Regions from separate parts of the Pseudoalteromonas sp. SR45-6 genome, predicted to be linked through region 3. Evidence: predicted binding sites of a transcription regulator. Region 3 holds the regulator's gene; each other region holds the start of a gene.
What was found. Region 3 encodes sigma-54, which starts transcription at its own class of promoters, with help from an activator protein. Its sites were predicted from a motif close to GTTGGCACGNNNNTNGNNT; they were not measured.
Positions count from the first base shown of each region.

Region 1: the regulator sigma-54 is predicted to act here: its motif matches at 1,382-1,400, upstream of H5158_RS04370 (hemerythrin domain-containing protein).
Region 2: the regulator sigma-54 is predicted to act here: its motif matches at 1,859-1,877, upstream of H5158_RS19500 (BON domain-containing protein).
Region 4: the regulator sigma-54 is predicted to act here: its motif matches at 1,300-1,318, upstream of H5158_RS08365 (EF-hand domain-containing protein).

Region 1 covers NZ_JACJDM010000005.1:163,794-166,978, forward strand. The annotation lists gene H5158_RS04365 (TonB-dependent receptor domain-containing protein) at 1-611, opposite strand, end outside; gene H5158_RS04370 (hemerythrin domain-containing protein) at 919-1,344, opposite strand; gene H5158_RS04375 (S9 family peptidase) at 1,577-3,185, opposite strand, start outside.
Region 2 covers NZ_JACJDM010000062.1:14,580-17,764, forward strand. The annotation lists gene H5158_RS19495 (alpha-amylase family protein) at 1-1,308, shown strand, start outside; gene H5158_RS19500 (BON domain-containing protein) at 1,483-1,806, opposite strand; gene srmB (ATP-dependent RNA helicase SrmB) at 2,211-3,185, opposite strand, start outside.
Region 3 covers NZ_JACJDM010000049.1:13,101-16,285, reverse strand. The annotation lists gene rapZ (RNase adapter RapZ) at 1-74, opposite strand, end outside; gene ptsN (PTS IIA-like nitrogen regulatory protein PtsN) at 95-547, opposite strand; gene hpf (ribosome hibernation promoting factor) at 552-839, opposite strand; gene H5158_RS17660 (RNA polymerase factor sigma-54) at 868-2,364, opposite strand; gene lptB (LPS export ABC transporter ATP-binding protein) at 2,431-3,156, opposite strand; gene lptA (lipopolysaccharide transport periplasmic protein LptA) at 3,153-3,185, opposite strand, start outside.
Region 4 covers NZ_JACJDM010000013.1:61,237-64,421, reverse strand. The annotation lists gene H5158_RS08385 (amidohydrolase) at 1-71, opposite strand, end outside; gene H5158_RS08380 (EF-hand domain-containing protein) at 192-428, opposite strand; gene H5158_RS08375 (EF-hand domain-containing protein) at 441-677, opposite strand; gene H5158_RS08370 (hypothetical protein) at 788-1,015, opposite strand; gene H5158_RS08365 (EF-hand domain-containing protein) at 1,038-1,265, opposite strand; gene H5158_RS08360 (HAMP domain-containing sensor histidine kinase) at 1,581-3,050, shown strand; gene H5158_RS08355 (hypothetical protein) at 3,052-3,185, shown strand, end outside.

The DNA of each region.
Region 1 (3,185 bases), on a different contig from region 3:
CCCTCAACGCCGCTTGGGCCGGTCAAATATATATCGACTTTATTATCGTTACCGTATTGATCGTCTTGTTGGATATTACTGCTTACCGTGACGCTACCATGGGTGCTATCAAGATTTTTACGAGTGATAATATTGATTACACCACCGATTGCATCAGCGCCATATAAAGTGGACATTGGGCCACGAACGACTTCAATTCGCTCGATAGCCTCAAGTGGCGGCATATACATAAATTGGCTGTTACCAAAGTTGTTTGGGCCTATATTACCTACATCACTTTGACGGCGGCCATCAATAAGCACTAGAGTATAGCTTGCGGGTAAACCACGCATGGTAATACTAATATTACCGTTTTTATCTTGTCCGGCACCAACATCGATACCTTCGATATCACGAAGCGCATCAGCAAGGCTAGTAAATGGCTTATTTTGTAGATCTTCGCGAGAGACAACCGAGACACTTGCAGGTGCATCTATTAATTTTTGCTCATAACCAGAAGCGGTGACAACCATCACTTCCATATTTTCAGCTGTGTCATCATCAGCAATAAGTGTTGTTGATGTTAATAATGCACTGATCAGTGAGGCCAGATAAAGCGGGCGGGATTTCATTGTACTTCCTTCATGACAAGAATAAAGATTATTAATCTAATAAGCAACCAAGGTAGGTATGATAACAATTATCAGTTGTATGTTCAATTGCGAAATATTTACATTCAATGAATGATTTTCATATTAAATAAAGGTGGGGATGGAGCATGAGCATTAAAAAACCCAGCGTTTGATGCCGGGCTTAGTTAATTTAAGAGTGTTTGCTTAGCCAAGTATTGACCGTGTTAGAGGTGCCTAATAAATGCAAATGGTATAGAGTTGTTGCTATTTAGAGAGCTTTATAAATTAAAGCGGGCACATATAGCAGTTAACTCATCGCATCATTATACTTTTCGGCTAGACTTTCTTTTTGACTTTCGGTTAGCGCTTTACCGGCTAGTTGAAATACTTCATGCTCTTCTTCAGCCAGATGATGATGTACAAGATGATGTAATTTTTTAGCGGTCACAAGCCACACTGGTGAGCTCATATCAGTTTCTTCAAGTTGCTCAATCAATTCATCAAGTTCATGATGCTCTGCAATACTATGACGGGCTTTTTCATGGGTTAAATCATCAAACATCAAAGGATTATAGAAATAACGCTCTTCAAATTTAGCATGTTCTACTAACTCATGTTTTAAATTATCCATAAGAGACTGTCTATTCGGTGACTCTCCCTGGGTTTTTATCAGCGCATCGACAAGCGAACGTTGTTTGTCGTGATCATTACGAAGTGCTTCAAAAATATTCATGGGTTTTCCTTGCTTTACTCATTAATTACAATGAATATTGCAAGACAGAAGCCAACTTTTAAGTTGTTGTAATATATTGATTTAATTTTTTATATTTGAGCTTGTTAAGGTGTTTTCTTGTAAAAATTACCGAGTTAGGTCTTTATATTACATCCATATTCATTGTTATTTAAAAGCAAAAAGGCCAACACGAATGTTGGCCTAAAAGCGTATTTAACACAAAATAATAGGATTATTTATTGGCGTCTTTTACCGCTTTTAACTTGCCTGCATGGTCAATCTCGAATGCTGGCATGTCTTTTTTGCCGTCAATTAAATAGTTATCCATCCAACGCATTAAACGTAAACTGTAATCATATTGCGCGGCTACTTTACGGTTACCATGACCTTCGCCAGGATAGTATACAAGGCGTACATCTTTGCCTTGTACTTTCATATAACGGTACAGTTCCATTGATTGTGCAGGGTGTACGCGAGGATCATCTTTACCATGCATGATCAGTAATGGTGTTTTAGACTGGCCTGCCCAGTAAATAGGGCTGCGCTCTAAATACCACTGCCATTTATCCCATGGGTATGAACGTGCATGCACAAGATTCATTTCGTTAGAAATATCAGTAGTTCCAAATTTAGATAGTTGGTTGGTAACACCTACAAACATCACGCTCGCAGCAAAGTGTTCAGTCAATTTTGTTGCGGCCCATGCTGATGCATAACCACCATAAGAGCCACCCGTAATACCAACACGTTTAGTATCAACTAAGCCCATTTCAACAAGATGCTGTTTAAAGTCAATTAAATCGTCAAACTCTTTACCTGCATAGTCGTTTTGACCAAGCTTTGAATAATCAACGCCTTTACCTGTAGAGCCACGGTAATTTGGGTAAAATACTGCATAACCACGTGCTGCTCCCATTTGACCTGGACGCGAGTAGTTTGTTACCCAACCGTCTTTGTCATGGCTTTCAGGGCCACCGTGCACTGACATGATCAATGGATAGCGCGTGCCTTTTTCATAATCTAATGGGTAGACTAATACGCCATCAATCTCAACACCGTCGCGAGCCTTAAGTGAAATAGTTTCTTGCTTAGCAAAACGTTTGTCATTCAACCAGTTGTTTGAATCCGTTAAACGTTGTGCTTTAGAACCACGAATAATGAATACTTCATTTGGGTGCTTTGCAGTGTTTGCACGTAGCGCTAAGGTTTTATCTGAATCAGAAATACTCAGATTTGATGCAATAAATTGGCCTTCATTAATAATTTTTTTGTATTTATTAGAGCCGGTTTTAATGCTTGCGACAAAACTTTGCGTACCTACATTGGCAATAAAATTAAGCGTGTTGCGTTTATGTGACCATTCAAAATCAACGATATGACCCATGAAATTAGGTAACCAATCACTTACTTCACCTGTTTTTGTGTCAGCTAAAAATAAACGACCAGCGGCTGGATCATGCTTATCTTCGGCACCTAGAATTGCGATGTAACGACCATCATGAGACAGTTCAGCACCGTCTAATTTACCTTCAGTAGCAAACGACATCGTCACTTGATTAGTCGCAATATCAAATAAGTGCCATTGTGATTTAGTGTATTTGTCGTCAATTAGCGCTGTAGGCTGGGTTTTTACTAATAACTTATCGCCTTTTGCGGCCCAGTTTACATCACTTACATAGTTTGCAACGTTAAGCGCTGTTGGTGTAAGAGGTTTATCTGTTTTGGCTAAATCGACAATAAATAGTTGTTTATCTCTTAAGCCTAGCTCGTACACCTCAGCCATAAAGCCTAATTTTTTCAGCTCTTTTTCAGATTTATCAGCCGCTGGCATAGCTAAAATA
Region 2 (3,185 bases), on a different contig from region 3:
GCCTCTGAGTATTTAGCGTCAGGTTTAGTTACGGAGTTTAAATACAGCACTGAACTTGGCAATACCTTTAGAAATGGCTCGCTCGCATGGTTAAGTAATTTTGGTGAAGGGTGGGGGTTTATGCCAAGTGCATCAGCTGTAGTATTTGTAGATAATCATGATAATCAACGCGGTCATGGTGGTGCCGGTAATGTAATTACCTTTGAAGATGGCCGCTTGTACGACTTAGCAAACGTATTTATGTTGGCTTACCCCTATGGTTATCCAAAAGTAATGTCTAGTTACGATTATCATGGTGACACAGATGCTGGTGGCCCAAGCGTACCTGTACATAACAACGGTAATTTAGAATGCTTTGCGAGTAATTGGCAATGTGAGCATCGTTGGGCATACATTGCAGGTGGCGTAGATTTTAGAAATAATACGGCTGATAACTGGGCAACAACCAATTGGTGGGATAATACTAATAATCAAATAGCCTTTGGTAGAGGAAGTTCAGGTCATGTTGCCATTAATAAAGAAGGCTCAACACTCAATACTACTGTGCAAACAGATATGGCTCCAGGGCAATACTGTAATGTGCTAAAAGGAGTGCTGACTAATGATGCAACAAGTTGTACTGGTGAAGTTATTACTGTTAATGCAAATGGCACTATAAACTTAAATGTAGCCGCGTGGGATGCAATGGCTATTCATAAAAATGCCAAGTTAACCACTAACTCAACCCCTGATCCTCAGAGTGATTGGCAGCGAACTGTGATATTTATTAACGCACAAACGCAAACTGGCCAAGATATGTTTATTCGCGGCGGGATTGACCATGTTTATGCAAACACAAACCTTGGGCGTAACTGCCAAACAAGCAACTTTGAATGTGCTATGCCAATTCGCCATAATAATTTGCAAAGTGCCACTACCAGTCCTTGGAAAGCAAACGATAATTACCTAGATTGGTATGGTATTGAAACGGGCCAAAGTATTGAGGCGCAAGGGACCGCAACCGATTGGACAACTAATATTTGGCCAGCAACTTGGGGAGCAGAAAAAACCGTTGCTAATGATGGCTTTGGTGTTACACCACTGAATATTTGGGGTGAACATTATTGGCTGCTTGATGTTGATATGGATTGCAGCAAAGCGGTTAATGGATGGTTTGAGGTAAAAGCGTTTATTAAAAATGGTCAGGGCTGGGAGGGTAATATCGCGCAAGTAAACACCCCTTATGCTAGTACTAATCATGTTGCTCAATGCGGCAAAATTAATAAATTTGAGTTTAATAATTCAACGGTAGAAATACGCAATTTCTAATTTTATTACAGCTAAACCCCAGCTAAACCATAAGTATGCGTTTAGCTGGGATTTTACTTTGTAAGTCATGTTCTGGAGATTTGCGTTTTCTGTGTTTTAAGTAAACCTAAGTTGAATCACCAGAAAATCAGTTGCTTTAACTCTTTAATCTTTAGCCTAGCAGCTTTAAACTCTTCAATCTCTCACCTGCATTTTATTTTCAATAATTGCCACACCTTGGGTGTTTTCTAAAAACTTTTGTGCCAGTGCGCGTTCAAAGCCGGTTTCGGTTAGACCATAAATGGCTACTTTGTTGCCATCAACGTGTACTCGCAGTTGCGAGAGGTTTAGGTTTGGATTGCTACGCAGTTTATCAATTATAGTCTGCTGTAGTGTTGGTTGAGGAGAAACGCTGCTGATCATAATTGTACTAGTGGCTGCACTGACTTGCGTTGCGCAGGCGAGTAAAAATACACAGCAAAGTGATACCAATGATACAGTTAATTTGAAGCGGTCCATGATTTCCCTCATAACATCTATTGTATGTGTTTAGTGAATAGTAAGCTTACTGTTACAATATTTATTCCAACTTTAACGTATTGAAATTGAAGGGGTATTTTAAGTTCGGGTAATGTTTTTGGAATTTTTTACATTCAACTGAGTAAAAAGTACGGCGATTAGCTAACTAATTTAGATTTGTAGTTGCTGTTTAGTGCAGCTATAGCGATGCAATATATTTTTTGTTAAGTGATGGTCGTAGCTGCAAGCTTGTAATGAGCAAGCTAAATGGGGAGCACAAGATAATTAATTTGCATGACTGCTATGAGAGGGTTTAATAATTTACTGCGAGTAGGTAAAACTGAATGTAAAAAGCCGAGACTATGATAAGTCTCGGCTTTTTATGTAGCGTCAAAGCAGATGAATTATTTCTTTTTCTTGGCTTTTGCTTTGGCCTTTTTACGGGCTTTGATTTTTACCGGATCTTTATGTTTTTTGATTGGCGCTTTAGCTTCTTTATGACGCGGCTCAAATCCTTTAACAACACGGCGTTTAAGGCGCAGCTCAATGTAGCGTTCAATTTTTGCTAATACTGCAATGTCATGGGCTTCTACTAACGAAATTGCAATGCCTTTCTTACCTGCGCGAGCAGTGCGGCCAATACGGTGAACATACACGTCTGCTGTGCGTGGCATATCAAAGTTGATCACATGACTAATATCAGCCACATCAATACCGCGGGCGGCAACATCAGTCGCAACTAATATTCTTGTACGGCCACTGTGGAAATTTTCCATTGCCTTCATGCGTTTGTCTTGTGGCATCTCGCCACGTAACCAGGCTGCGCGAACCCCAGCATTGGTCAGCTCGCCGACTAATGTTTCTAGGCGATCACGGGTTTTAACAAACACAATAGCTTTGCTTAAGTCTTCACTGTTTAGTATTTCAACCAACATTGCTAATTTATGGTTGTAATCATCAGCAATGTGTACCCATTGGTGGATTTTAGCTTTTTCTTTACGTGAAGATTCAGCTTCTAATAGGGCTGGATCTTTTAAAATTTGCTCTGCAAATCGTTCAACGCTATCGCCTTCAAGAGTGGCTGAGAATAAAAAGCACTGACGACGATTTTTTGCTTCTTCGCAAATACGCATCATTTCTTTACGAAAGCCCATGTCTAACATGCGGTCTGCTTCGTCTAAAATAAGCATCTCGACGTTTTCGGCATGAAAGTTTTCGGTTTCTAAATATTCCATTAATCGCCCTGGTGTGGCGATTAATATATCGTTATTTTTTTCAAAAATTTCTTTATGCGTACCGTAGTTAATACCGCCAGTAACAACACCAATTTTAAGGTTAGTGCCTTTAGCAAGTAGTTCACACTGTTCATGAATTTGATA
Region 3 (3,185 bases):
CCAAGATCTTCTACTACACGCAGAGCAACAGATTTACCTGAGCCAGAACGCCCACTGATGATGATTAACTCCATGTAAATTCTCCTTCATTTGGCTACGATTGCGCAGCAATTACGTGATACAAATCTTGGTCTGTTTTTGCGCTACGTAGTTGTTTACAAAAATCTTTGTCGTTGAGTTTATCAGCAATTGTGGCTAACGTCTTCAAATGAAGTTGGCTATCACCATCTGGCACGATGAGAGCTACAAATATATCAACTGGGCGATTATCTATCGCATCAAAATCAATCGGTGATTCACTCACTATAATTATTGCTAGCGGGTTTTCAACACCACTCATACGGCCATGAGGAATAGCAATACCACGACCAATACCCGTACTACCTAGTTTTTCTCTCGACAGTAGTGCGTTGAGGATTTCTTGTTGTGATAGCTGAGGAAGTTGTTCATGAGCCAATTGGCTGATAAATTCAATGATCCGTTTTTTGCTATTAAAAAGGACCGCAGCTTTACTGCAGTCCTGGCAAATAAGTGAGCTTAATTTCATAGTGTTAGTGTCGAGCGTGCTTCTCTTTGTGTTTAATTACCTGACGGTCAAGTTTGTCGATTAGTCCGTCAATGGCTGCATACATGTCTTGGTGCTCAGTTGAGGCAAATAATTCAGCGCCACTGACATGTAATGTGGCTTCTGCTTTTTGGCTTAGCTTTTCTACATCAAGAATGACATGGACATTATTGATATGATCAAAATGCCTTTCAAGCTTGGCAAACTTATTGTTTACATAGTCTCTTAATGAATCAGTAATTTCTACATGACGACCAGTTAAATTTAGTTGCATAAGCATTTTCCTCTTGTGATTTTACGCCTTAAATCAAACTTTTACGTTGATTTGACGGTGGAATAGCCAGTGACTCGCGGTATTTTGCAATAGTCCGTCTAGCTACTTTGATACCTTGCTCTGCCAATATATCTGCAATTTTACTATCACTCAATGGTTTCGCTGAGTTTTCTGCACTGATCAATTTTCTGATCAATGCTCGAATGGCTGTCGATGAGCATTCGCCGCCGTTCTCAGTACTTACATGGCTCGAGAAAAAATATTTTAACTCAAATATACCACGAGGGGTATGCATGTATTTTTGGGTGGTTACACGAGAAATTGTTGATTCGTGCATCTCAACCATTTCGGCAACGTCGTTTAGTACCATAGGGCGCATGGCCTCAGGGCCATGCTCAAAGAATCCTTGCTGCTGTTTAACAATGCAGTTGGTTACTTTGAGTAACGTCTCGTTACGACTTTCTAGGCTTTTAATAAACCATTTAGCTTCTTGCAAATGCGAGCGTATAAATTGGCTGTCAGTGCTTGATTTTACAGAGCGTGACATCGCCGCATATTGGCTGTTCACTCTAATTTTTGGCATGCTGTCTGGATTGAGTTCAACCACCCAGCGACCTTTAATTTTTTTCACCGAAACGTCAGGAATAACATACTCTGATTCTTCGCGTACTATGGTATCCGCAGGCTTTGGGTTAAGGCTGTGGATCAGTGTCATTACTTCTTTTAGTTCATCTTCTTTAAGCTTAGTCTTTTTCATCAAAGTGCGATAGTCACGACTAGCTAATAAATCGATATGATCAGTTAAAATCATTTTTGTCTCGCTAATCCAAGGAGTTGCAGGATCAAATTGATTTAATTGAATACATAAACATTCTTGTAGGCTGCGCGCAGCAATACCAACAGGGTCAAACAACTGAATGCGTTTTAACACTGCTTGCACTTCGTCGAGTTCGATTTCTTCTTCGTTATTACCTTGATTTAAGCTCTCTGCAATGTCTTCGCAGCTCAAGGTTAAAATACCTGAATCGTCAACGGCTTCAACAATCGCAATGGCAATGGCTTCATCGGTTGGACTAAAAGGTGTGAGTTGTAATTGCCACATTAGATATTCGTGCAAGGTTTCAGTTGAGGCACCTTGATAAATTGACTCATCTTCAGGCATTGGCCCAGATGACGTATTTGGCGCAGCACTCATGTATTCGTCCCAGGTGACGTCCATAGCCATTTCGTCACTTAAGGTCTCTTTACTTAATGCTTCGCTACTTTCTTGTTCATATTCGCTTGGCTTGTCGTCTGCTGATGCGCTAACGGTTAAGTCATCGTTATCTTGTTTTTGTTCGTTTTTACCAGCCGTGTCGTCTGAATATTCATGTTCTTCTAGCTCTAACAATGGATTGCTGTCGAGCGCTTCTTGAATTTCTTGCTGGAGATCCAATGTACTGAGTTGCAATAAGCGAATTGCTTGTTGCAGCTGTGGTGTCATTGTAAGTTGCTGGCCCATGCGCAGCTGGAGTGATTGCCTCATGTATCTCTAACAATCCTTTTATTGTTATCATCGTTAAGTCTAGCAGATACTTAGCCGAGCGTGGCTTTATAGCCTAAATTGCTCGCCCAGGTAAACATCGCGGACTGTTTGGTCGGCGAGTACATGCTCAGGGGTACCTGATGCAATTAACTCCCCATGAGAAACTATGTAGGCTTTTTCACAAACATCAAGGGTTTCTCGTACATTGTGGTCGGTAATAAGCACGCCAATACCACGGTTTTTAAGGTGTTCAATAATCTTCTTTATATCTAACACTGAAATAGGATCAACGCCAGCAAAAGGCTCATCAAGTAAGATAAATTTTGGGTTTGCGGCTAAAGCGCGTGCAATTTCAACTCGACGACGTTCACCGCCAGATAATGCCATACCTTGGCTGTCGCGGATATGTTGAATGCTAAACTCATCAAGTAAGCTGTCGAGCGCTTCTTCTCTGGCTTGTTTATTCAGCTCTTTACGAGTTTCTAAAATAGCCATCAGGTTTTGATAAACAGTTAATTTACGGAAGATGGATGATTCTTGTGGCAGGTAGCCAATCCCTAACCGTGCGCGACTGTGCATTGGCAGTAAGGTGATGTCATTATCATCAATACTGATTTTACCTTTGTCGCTTGGAACTAAACCCACAATCATATAAAAGGTGGTGGTTTTACCAGCGCCATTAGGACCCAATAAGCCAACAATGCTGCCTGCGCTAACTTCTAAACCCACGCTTTTTACAACTTGGCGACCTTTATAGCTTTTTGCTAGAAATTCAGCTTTTAATGTACTCATGGCTGCCCTTTAGATTCGTCTTTTTTACT
Region 4 (3,185 bases), on a different contig from region 3:
TTGTAGATCACCGTGGTATCAGCTAGCACAGGTAAAGATAAAGTGATTAAACAGGCGAGTAAGCATTTCATTGTTAGAATTCTTTTTCTGCTTTTGTTAGTTAAACAGTAACAGAGAATACTGAGTCTGCAAATTAAATATAATAAATTATTTATCGTTGTGCATTTCAACTATGCTGATGAATTAGCTATTCATTTATTTGCATATAGAGTAAATTCAGACAGTGATAATCTACCATCTTTATCGCTGTCATAGTTTTTAAAACGAGACCACAGGGCAGGATCTTTTGCTGACTCTGAACGCGTGATAAGACCGTCTTTATCGCGGTCTAAGTTTTTGAATTGTTCTGCTATATTATCAGTTGTTGCAAAACTGCAACAGCTACTGACAAATAACAAACTTAGTCCCAGTTGTGTACAAAATTTCATTGGGGAAACTCGTTAATCTAGATTATTAGTTAAAAAACGCTTAAATTCAGATAGGGAAATTTTATTGTCTTGGTTTTTGTCCCAACGTTTAAAGTTACTCAACAATTGTGGTTGTGGTTCAAGCTCATTATGCGTTAAATAGCCATCTTTATTGCTATCTAAATGATCAAAACGTTGTTTTACATCCAGTGCCATTGCGCTAAAACTGGTGGCTAGCGACACACTTAATATTATTAATATGCTTTTCATTATTTACATCCTACCAACAAAAAGAATAAAGCATTTGCCATAATTTAAATCCCAACATTAAATCCGTTTACACATTCCCTCCGGGATTATGGCAAATACTTTAAAGCCTTTTAAAATTTAAACTTTGCGAACTCTTGCTCAGATAACTGCTCGTCGTTATTATCATCAAGATCAGTAAACTGCTTTAATAGCGTGTTGTTTTGCTTGGCTTCAAGCAATGAAATTTGTCCGTCAGAGTCGGTATCTAATTGCGCAAACTTAACGTTTAATTGTGATGCTAAAACAGTGGCGCTAATGACTAAAAACATCAGTGAAAAAGCGGCGATAAGTTGTTTCATAGCAGTGTTTCCTTTGGGAAAATTATTGCAAAAATTGTTTAAACTCAGCAAATGAAATTTGACCATTTTGATCTTTGTCAATTTGCTCAAAACTTTCGTGTAATACCGCATCTTCAGATGCTTCTGCTTCACTCAATGTGCCATTACTGTCTTTATCAAGTTCTGCGAAGGTGGCCTCGACATCAATGGCAAAGCTGTTAAAGCTAAGCAGTAGGCTGATGCATAAGCACAGCGGTGTTAATATTTTCATATTATTTCCTTATAAACAGTCGTTGATACGGATGTTACAAGAACGATGCCAATTTTTTTATTGTAAAAATATCAGTGACTTAATGTTTTGGCATGATAATAAGTGGGAAAAAATGACTGGGCAGTGTGTCTTTTTTGCAACAACTTTTAACGGGTATTGATTAAGTTTTTAAAAAACAGTTGGTTAAGTTGTTTCAATTTAGCGTCAGTCGCTTTATATAGCGCTACACAGTTCGCCTTATTCATTATTCTTATTGATTCAGCTAGTGTATAAGTAACACCTTCCATAATCAGACATTTAACTAAAGGAGTAGCGATAATGGCCTCATTCGCTAAAAAGTACAGTGCATTACTTAGTTGGCGACCCAATTTAATAGGCCAGTTTTTGTTTAGTACTTTGTTATCGCTGCTGCCATTATCACTGGTAGTGATTGTATTTTTAAATGCGCTGAATAAACAGCTAGCAGTAACTCAACAAATCGTCAGTGAAAATTATCAAATTACCAAGTCATTTAATAATCTTAAGCAAGACCTCAATAGCTTAGAGCGTGCAACGCGACAAAACTGGGTGCTGAAAAGCGAATCACTCGATGAATTGATTGTTGATAAGTGGCAATCATCACTACAAAGCATTGATGAACTAACTTTTATAAGTTCTACGGGGGAGTATATTAAGCAATGGCAGCAACTCGCACAGGTATTGCAATTAGCGCATACTCAACTCGTTACTGAAGGACAACAAGATGCGCAATTGTTTATTCCTGTGAGTGAATTAATTGCGCGTCAAACGGTGTGGCTAAGAGATCAAAATGAGCTGCAAATAACTAAAAATCAGCAACAGTTAAAAGCTTTGCAAAGCTCATTTATCAATTGGTTAATAGCACTTATCCCATTAACTTTACTAGTAGGTGGTGGTTTTTTATGGCGTATAAGTGGTCGCTTAAAAGGATTAACGTCGGTTATTGATAAGCTTGGGCAAGGTCATTGGCAACAAAAAATAGCTGTACAAGGCTCTGCTGAGTTGGTTGAACTAGGAAATAAATTACAATGGGTGCAAGAGCAGTTGCATCAATTAGAGCAACAAAAAGATACTTTTTTACGCCATGTTACCCATGAATTGAAAACTCCATTAGCGTCAATGGTTGAGGGCACTGACTTACTTGCCGATGAAATCGTTGGGCCAATTAACAAAGAGCAGCAAGCGGTGTTGGCGTTAATTACCCAGAGCATGGTGCGTTTGCGCGCTATGATCGATAGTTTACTTAGTTACAATGCGATTCGCAGCAGCAAAGAAGACTTAAGTGAGCTGGAATTCTCGCAATTAATAACCAAGATAAACAGCCATTTTGAACATCGTTTAGTGGCGCGTAAGCAAAGCTTATGTTGGCATTGTGAGTTACCCGAGCAACCACTGGAAATTGCTGCAGAGCTTGTTGAAATGATCTTAATTCAGTTGATCTCTAATGGCTTAAAGTTTTCACCAGCAGGACAGGCGGTCAATATTGCTCTGTCATTAGCTGGTCGTACTTTGACTATGAGCGTTAGCGATCAAGGCACCGGTATTAAAGAGCAAGAGAAATCACATATATTCAGTGCCTTTTATCAAGGTAAGAATGCTAAAGATATAACCGCTCAAGGTAGTGGTTTAGGGCTCACCATTGTAAAAGAGTCTGTTGAGCAATTGATGGGTACTTTACACGTTGAGCATAATGAGCCACAAGGCTGTCGTTTTATAATTCAAATCCCAATCATCCCTCCAACCAATAAAAACCAAGGAGTTAATTAGCATGGGCGTGCGTTTAAATGCCATTTTAGTGGTTTGCATTACAACCTTAGGGCTCGCAGGGTGTGAGTTAACTGAGCAGCCAGTAAATAAAAGCAACCCTGAAGCTGAACAAGCGGGTAAGGTGGCTACACCACA